DNA from 2 places in the Streptomyces sp. GD-15H genome. Region 2 is predicted to be linked to the other one. Evidence: predicted binding sites of a transcription regulator. Region 2 holds the regulator's gene; the other holds the start of a gene.
The links. Region 2 encodes HrcA, which represses chaperone genes, less so after heat shock. Its sites were predicted from a motif close to TTNGCACTCNGNNNNNCNGAGTGCNAA; they were not measured.
Positions count from the first base shown of each region.

Region 1 (4,136 bases), 1.1 Mb from region 2:
CCTCGAACTCCGGGAGCCAGTAGCGGCGGGTGGAGGCGTGGAAGGCGTCGACACCGGCTGCCGCGAGCGGGGCGAGGATCGCCTCCAGCTCCTCGGGGGTCTCGGCGAGGCGGGAGTCGTAGGCGTCCTGCTTCCACTGCGAGTAACGGAAGAGGACGGGGAACTCGGGCGAGACCCGCTCACGGACCGCCGCGACGATCTCCGCGGCGAACCTGGCGCGTGCCACCGGGTCTCCGCCGTAGGCGTCGGTGCGGCGGTTGGTGCCCGCCCAGAGGAACTGGTCGATCAGGTAGCCGTGGGCGCCGTGCAGTTCCACGCCGTCGAAGCCGATGCGCTCGGCGTCCGCCGCGGCCTGCGCGAACGCCTCGACCACCGCGTCGATGTCGGCGTGCGTCATGGCCTTGCCGGTGCCCTCGGTGCCGTCCGTGCGCACGCCGGACGGACCGACCGCCGGGGCCTTCGGATACGGCGCCTGCCCCTGCTTGCGGACCATGCCGATGTGCCACAGCTGCGGCACGATCGTGCCGCCCGCCGCGTGCACCGCGTCGGCGACCTTCGCCCAGCCGGCCAGCTGCTCCTCGCCGTGGAAGCGCGGCACCCGGTCGCTCTGTCCGGCCGACTCGTGGCCCACGTAGGTGCCCTCGGTGACGATCAGTCCGACACCGGCGGCGGCCCGCCGGGAGTAGTACGACACCACGTCCTCACCGGGCACACCGCCCGGTGAGAACATCCGGGTCATCGGCGCCATCGCGATGCGGTTCGGCACGGTCAGGCCGTTGATCGAGACCGGCCGGGACAGAATCGCCGAGGCTCGGGCGGCGGCCGTGGAAGCAGTGACGGTCATGCGGGGGCTCCTCGCTGGATATACCAGTCAGTATGTGCGCGTGCATCAATCGCACTCCAGCGGCAACCAGCAGGAGCCGCAAGGCATTCCACCCGCCCACCGGGCCCGCCTGTGACCCCGGCCACACCCCGCCCTCAGGCCGGTCTGCCCCCGATCGGGCCGCCGGCCGAGCCCGCTTCCGGAAACGCCCGAGGGCGGCACCCCCTGCCGGAAACAGGGGGTGCCGCCCTCGGTACTGACGGACCGGGTCCGAACCTGAGGTGAGTCAGGCTCAGAAGTCCATGTCACCGCCCGGCATGCCGCCCGGAGCGGCCGCGGCGGCCTTCTCCGGCTTGTCGGCGATGACGGCCTCGGTGGTGAGGAACAGCGCGGCGATCGACGCGGCGTTCTGCAGCGCGGAGCGCGTCACCTTGGCCGGGTCGATGATGCCTTCCTTGATCAGGTCGACGTAGTCGCCGGTCGCGGCGTCCAGCCCGTGACCCGGGGTCAGGTTGCGCACCTTCTCCACCACGACGCCGCCCTCGAGGCCGGCGTTGACGGCGATCTGCTTCAGCGGGGCCTCGAGCGCGATCTTCACGGCGTTGGCGCCGGTCGCCTCGTCACCCTCGAGCTCCAGCTTCTCGAACACCTGGGCGGCCTGGAGCAGGGCCACGCCGCCACCGGCGACGATGCCCTCCTCGACGGCCGCCTTCGCGTTGCGCACGGCGTCCTCGATGCGGTGCTTGCGCTCCTTGAGCTCCACCTCGGTGGCGGCACCGGCCTTGATGACCGCGACACCGCCGGCGAGCTTCGCCAGGCGCTCCTGCAGCTTCTCGCGGTCGTAGTCCGAGTCGCTGTTCTCGATCTCGGCGCGGATCTGGTTCACCCGGCCCTGGACCTGGTCGGTCGAGCCGGCACCGTCGACGATGGTGGTCTCGTCCTTGGTGATGACGACCTTGCGGGCCTTGCCCAGGAGGTCGAGCGTGGCGTTCTCCAGCTTGAGGCCGACCTCCTCGGAGATGACCTCGCCGCCCGTGAGGATGGCGATGTCGCCGAGCATGGCCTTGCGGCGGTCGCCGAAGCCCGGGGCCTTGACGGCGACGGACTTGAAGGTGCCGCGGATCTTGTTGACGACCAGGGTCGACAGGGCCTCGCCCTCGACGTCCTCGGCGATGATCAGCAGCGGCTTGCCCGACTGCATGACCTTCTCCAGGAGCGGCAGCAGGTCCTTGACGTTGCCGATCTTGGAGTTGGCGATCAGGATGTACGGGTCGTCGAGCGACGCCTCCATCCGCTCCATGTCGGTGGCGAAGTACGCCGAGATGTAGCCCTTGTCGAAGCGCATCCCCTCGGTGAGCTCCAGCTCCAGACCGAAGGTCTGGGACTCCTCGACGGTGATGACGCCTTCCTTGCCGACCTTGTCCATGGCCTCGGCGATGAGCTCGCCGATCTGGGTGTCGGCGGCGGAGATGGAGGCCGTGGAGGCGATCTGCTCCTTGGTCTCGACGTCCTTGGCCTGCTCCAGCAGGGCACCGGAGACGGCCTCGACGGCCTTCTCGATGCCGCGCTTGAGGGCCATCGGGTTGGCGCCGGCGGCGACGTTGCGCAGGCCCTCCCTGACCAGGGCCTGGGCGAGCACGGTCGCGGTGGTCGTGCCGTCACCGGCGACGTCGTCCGTCTTCTTGGCGACTTCCTTGACCAGCTCGGCGCCGATCTTCTCGTACGGGTCCTCGAGCTCGATCTCCTTGGCGATGGACACACCATCGTTGGTGATCGTGGGGGCGCCCCACTTCTTCTCGAGGACGACGTTGCGGCCCTTGGGGCCGAGCGTCACCTTGACGGCGTCCGCGAGCTGGTTCATGCCGCGCTCGAGGCCGCGCCGCGCCTCCTCGTCGAACGCGATGATCTTGGCCATGTGAAGTGGTCCCTCCAGGACTGGGGGTGATTACTTCGGACCGCGCCCGCGCCCGCGACGGACGGCTCACAGACCCGGTGGTTCCTTGCCCCACCGGCCTGCGGGCCTCACCGACCCGGTCCTTACGTTGTCACTCTCACCTTCAGAGTGCTAACGCCAATGATTAGCACTCGACCCCCTCGAGTGCAAGGCGCTCCCGCGAAGCGGGATCGATGAGGGGTGGTGGTCGGGTGACGGTTCAAGGGCGCTCCCGCGAAGCGGGATCGATGAGGGGTGGTGGTCGGGTGACGGTTCAAGGGCGCTCCCGCGAAGCGGGACCGATGAGGGGTGGTGGTCGGGTGACGGGTGGGAGTATGCGCCGCCGGGGATCGCCGGGAGGAGTCAGCCGCGCGCGAACACCCCTGGGCGCCGGTCACCACCCGGGCCCGGGCACGGCGAAGAGCCCGCACCCCGGAGGTGTGCGGGCTCTTCGTCAGCAGGAAATTCTTGCGGTTGGTAGCGCGTTCAGGCGGTGACGCGAACCATGTCGGCCTGCGGGCCCTTCTGGCCCTGCGAGATCTCGAACTCGACCCGCTGGCCCTCTTCAAGGGTGCGGTAGCCGTCCATCTGGATCGCGCTGTAGTGGACGAAAACATCCGCACCACCGTCGACCGCGATGAAGCCGTATCCCTTCTCCGCGTTGAACCACTTGACGGTGCCCTGAGCCATGCCTAACTCCCCTATTACTGGCCCTTGCACAGATCCACACTTCGCGGATCCGGGTCAGACCTCACCCCCTAACGGTTGGGGGTGTGCGCCGGAACGCGTCGACCGCGGCCGAATGTATCTGCCCAACTGCCCTCTGCAACAGGTCAATCGGACGAGAAATCTGGACGTCGCCGGTCCGGAATGTGACGGGAATTCGCCTGATTTCAGGGCAAGTCAGGCCAGACAAGACTCGCAAATGCCGCAGACGGGGCCCAGACTTTGGCTACATCCAGTCGGGCGTGCGGCAGGAATTGACGGTTCCAGAACGGGGATTCGGGACCGCGTTCCCCAACTCTACCGTGCTCAACCCCATGGAATTGCCCCCTCCGCTTCTCTCACGGAGGGGGCAATACGGCGAGCTCTCGGTAATGACGATTACCGAGGGTAAGGGTCAGCCGCCGGCGACGGCCGGGATGATCGACACACCCGCGCCGTCCGGGGTCCCCGTCTCCAGGCCCTGCGCGAAGCGGACGTCGTCGTCGTTGACGTAGACGTTGACGAAACGGCGCAGCTTGCCCTGGTCGTCCAGGACCCGGGCGGAGATCCCGGTGTGGTTCTTCTCCAGGTCGGCGATGACGTCGCCGAGGGTCGCCCCCTCGGCGTTCACCTCGGCCCTGCCGCCGGTGTAGGTGCGCAGGATGGTGGGGATGC
Region 1 is NZ_CP149447.1:4,738,419-4,742,554, reverse strand. Features, by position in the region: partial or broken gene WJ438_RS22490 (NADH:flavin oxidoreductase) at 1-844, opposite strand, end outside; gene groL (chaperonin GroEL) at 1,116-2,738, opposite strand; gene WJ438_RS22480 (cold-shock protein) at 3,243-3,446, opposite strand; gene WJ438_RS22475 (MoaD/ThiS family protein) at 3,877-4,136, opposite strand, start outside.
Region 1: the regulator HrcA is predicted to act here: its motif matches at 2,902-2,928, upstream of groL (chaperonin GroEL).

Region 2 (4,136 bases):
AGCCGTCGTCGCGGCCGCTGTCGGGGTCGCCGAGCTCGGTCTCGTACCAGGAGGCCTCACCGGCGAGCTGGTGGGCGTAGACGCCGACGGCGGCCGGGTCGGGGGTCTCGGGCTGCGGCATGAAGACGTTGACGCCGAACGGGTGGCCGGTCAGTCCGCGCAGCTGCTTGATCTCCTGGTACATCCCGTCCGCGGTCTTGTACCCGGCGGCCAGGAAGCCGAGCCCGCCCGCCTCGGAGACGGCCGCGGCGAGCCGCGGCACGGAGACACCGCCCGCCATGGGGGCCTGCACGACGGGGTGCGGAAGGAGGTCGGTGAGCGCCAAGGACATGACGGCATGTTGCCACGTCCTCCGGACATCTCCGAATCGGGGTGGAATCGGCTCCCGCTCTTGGCGCAGGCCGTTTCCGGAGCACCGCGGGGGCGGCTTCCGGCCCCCGCGGAAAGCACCCGTCAGCGCCCGTTGAAGGCGTCCTTCAACCGGGAGAAGAGCCCCTGCTGCCCCGGCTGGAACTGGCCCAGCGGACGTTCCTCGCCGCGGAGTTTGGCGAGTTCGCGCAGCAGGCGTTCCTGTTCGGGGTCGAGCTTGCTCGGGGTCTGCACCTCGACGTGCACGATGAGGTCGCCCCGGCCGCCGCCGCGCAGATGTGTGACGCCCCGGCCGTGCAGCGGGATCGACTGGCCGGACTGGGTGCCGGGCCGGATGTCGACCTCCTCCATGCCGTCCAGCGTCTCCAGCGGCACTTTGGTACCGAGGGCGGCCGCCGTCATCGGGAGGGTGACCGTGCAGTGCAGGTCGTCGCCGCGCCGCTGGAAGGTGCTGTGCGGCAGCTCGTGGATCTCGACGTACAGGTCGCCGGCGGGACCGCCGCCGGGGCCGACCTCGCCCTCGCCGGCCAGCTGGATCCGGGTGCCGTTGTCGACACCGGCCGGGATCTTCACGGTCAGGGTGCGGCGGGAGCGGATGCGTCCGTCGCCCGCGCACTCCGGGCACGGGTTCGGGACGACGGTGCCGAAGCCCTGGCACTGCGGGCAGGGGCGCGAGGTCATGACCTGGCCCAGGAAGGACCGGGTGACCTGCGAGACCTCACCGCGGCCGCGGCACATGTCACAGGTCTGCGCGGTGGTCCCCGGCGCGGCGCCCTCACCGCTGCACGTGGTGCACACGATCGCCGTGTCGACCTGGATGTCCTTGGTCGTGCCGAACGCGGCCTCGTCCAGCTCGACCTCGATCCGGATCATCGCGTCCTGGCCGCGGCGGGTGCGCGAGCGCGGACCGCGCTGCGACGCCGTGCCGAAGAACGCGTCCATGATGTCGGAGAAGTTCCCGAAGCCGCCCGTGCCGAAGCCGCCCGCGCCGCCGGCCCCGGCCTGCTGGAGCGGGTCGCCGCCGAGGTCGTAGACCTGCTTCTTCTGCGGGTCCGACAACACCTCGTAGGCGGCGTTGATCTCCTTGAAACGCTCGTGGGTCTTCGGATCCGGGTTGACGTCCGGATGCAGCTCGCGGGCGAGCCGCCGGAAGGCCTTTTTGATCTCCTCCTGCGACGCGTCGCGGCGCACGCCGAGTACGGCGTAGTAGTCCGTGGCCACTACGACTCCGCCAGGATCTGTCCGACGTACCGTGCCACTGCGCGTACCGCTCCCATCGTTCCCGGGTAATCCATGCGGGTCGGACCGACCACGCCGAGCTTGGCAACAGCCTCGCCGCCCGAACCGTAGCCCACCGACACCACGGAGGTGGAGTTGAGTCCCTCGTGGGCGTTCTCATGACCGATACGCACGGTCACGCCCGGATCCTTCGCCTCGCCCAGCAGCTTGAGAAGCACGACCTGCTCCTCGAGTGCCTCCAGTACGGGCCGGATCACAAGGGGGAAGTCATGTCCGAAGCGGGTCAGATTGGCGGTACCGCCGATCATCAGCCGCTCCTCGTTGTCCTCGACGAGTGTCTCCAGGAGGGTGGAGAGCACGGTCGAGACCGTACCGCGCTCCTCGGGGTCGAACGCCTCGGGGAGGTCCTCGACGAGAGACGGTACATCGGTGAAACGGCGGCCCGCGACACGGCTGTTGAGCCGCGCCCGCAGGTCCCCCAGGGTCGCCTCGCCGACCGGCGCCGGGCAGTCGATCATGCGCTGCTCGACCCGCCCGGTGTCCGTGATCAGCACCAGCATGGCGCGCGCGGGCGCCATCGGGAGCAGCTCCACGTGCCGCACGGTCGAGCGGGTCAGCGACGGGTACTGCACGACGGCGACCTGCCGGGTCAGCTGCGCGAGCAGCCGCACCGTACGGGCCACGACGTCGTCGAGGTCGACGGCGCCCTCGAGGAAGTTCTGGATGGCGCGCCGCTCGGGCGCCGTCATCGGCTTGACGCCGGCGAGCTTGTCCACGAAGAGCCGGTAGCCCTTGTCGGTGGGGATGCGCCCGGCGCTGGTGTGCGGCTGGGCGATGAACCCCTCATCCTCCAGGGCCGCCATGTCGTTGCGCACGGTGGCCGGGGAGACGCCCAGGTTGTGCCGCTCGGTGAGGGCCTTGGAGCCGACGGGCTCCTCGGTGCCGACGTAGTCCTGGACGATGGCGCGCAGCACCTGGAGCCTGCGTTCACTGAGCACGGCGCACACCTCCAAGAGCCTTCCGTCCGGTCCGTTCCCTGGATGCCTTGGCACTCTTCGCACGCGAGTGCCAGTACTCCCCCGCCCAGTGTACGGCCGGTGGGTACACCCCCGGCAAGGCCGGTCCCGCGCCGTCGCGCCGGGAGGCGCGGTTCCCGTTAGCGTCGCGGTATGACGGTGACTTGGGAAGGATCGGGGTGGGAGCGACTGGCCGCCGGCGTGGGCCGGTGCCGGTTGCCGGTGTGGGACTGCACGGCGGGGCTCGTCGTGGGCGCGGACGCGGTGCTGCTCGTGGACGCCGGTTCGTCCCTGCGCGAGGGCGCTCGGTTGCGGACCGAGGCGCAGGCGCTCACCGGGGCGCGTGTGACGCATCTCGCGCTCACCCACCCCCATTTCGACCATGTCCTCGGGGCGGCGGTGTTCGCGGGCGCGGAGGTGTTCGGCGCGGTGGGCCTGGACACGGCGCTGGCGCGGGGGCACGAGGAGCTGCGCGCGGACGCGGAACGCGAGGGCCTGGACGCGCGGGCGGCGGAGGAGGCCGTGGACGCGCTGGTCCGTCCCCGGCACACGGTGTCCGGCGAGTGGACGCTCGATCTGGGCGGCGGCAGGCAGGCGCTGCTGGCGAACGTGGGTCCCGGGCACACGGCGCACGATCTCGCGGTGCTGGTGCCCGGCGACCCGGAGGTGGTGTTCTGCGGCGACCTGGTGGAGGAGTCCGGCGATCCGCAGGCGGGCCCCGACGCCGTCCCGTCGCGGTGGCCGGACGCCCTGGACCGGCTGCTGGCCCTGGGCGGCGAGGACGCGGTGTACGTGCCCGGTCACGGAGCGGTGGTGGACGCGGCGTTCGTACGGGCCCAGCGCGACGCTCTCGCGGCTCGTTTCGGCGTGTCGCACTGATCGTGGGCCGGTCGGGGCCGGCTTCTCCTATCGTCATCAGGATGCGCCAGTACTCTCCGGACCTGACCCCTCCGTGGAAGAATCCCCGGCCCGTCCCCGAGGTGCCGGCCGAGCCCGGTCTGGTGGTGGAGGAGCCCGGCAGCGGATTCTGCGGCGCGGTGATCCGCTGCGAGGCGGGCACGGTGACCCTGGAGGACCGTTTCGGCAAGCACCGGGTCTTCCCGCTGGAACCGCGCGGCTTCCTGCTGGAGGGCCGCGCGGTGACGCTGGTGCGGCCCGCCGCCGGGCCGTCCCGGCCGACCCGTACGGCGTCCGGTTCGGTGGCCGTCCCGGGTGCACGCGCGCGCGTGGCGCGCGCCGGGCGCATCTACGTCGAGGGCCGCCACGACGCCGAACTGGTCGAGAAGGTGTGGGGCGACGACCTGCGCGTCGAGGGCGTGGTCGTGGAGTACCTGGAGGGCGTCGACGACCTGCCGTCGCTCGTCGACGCGTTCGCGCCGGGCCCGGACGCGCGGCTGGGCGTACTGGTGGACCACCTGGTGCCGGGCTCGAAGGAGTGGCGCATCGCGGAGTCGGTCACCAGCGAGCACGCCCTGGTGGTGGGCCACCCGTACATCGACATCTGGGAGGCGG
Region 2 is NZ_CP149447.1:5,838,067-5,842,202, reverse strand. Features, by position in the region: gene WJ438_RS27515 (nitronate monooxygenase) at 1-331, opposite strand, end outside; gene dnaJ (molecular chaperone DnaJ) at 454-1,590, opposite strand; gene hrcA (heat-inducible transcriptional repressor HrcA) at 1,590-2,606, opposite strand; gene WJ438_RS27500 (MBL fold metallo-hydrolase) at 2,778-3,503, shown strand; gene WJ438_RS27495 (DUF3097 domain-containing protein) at 3,545-4,136, shown strand, end outside.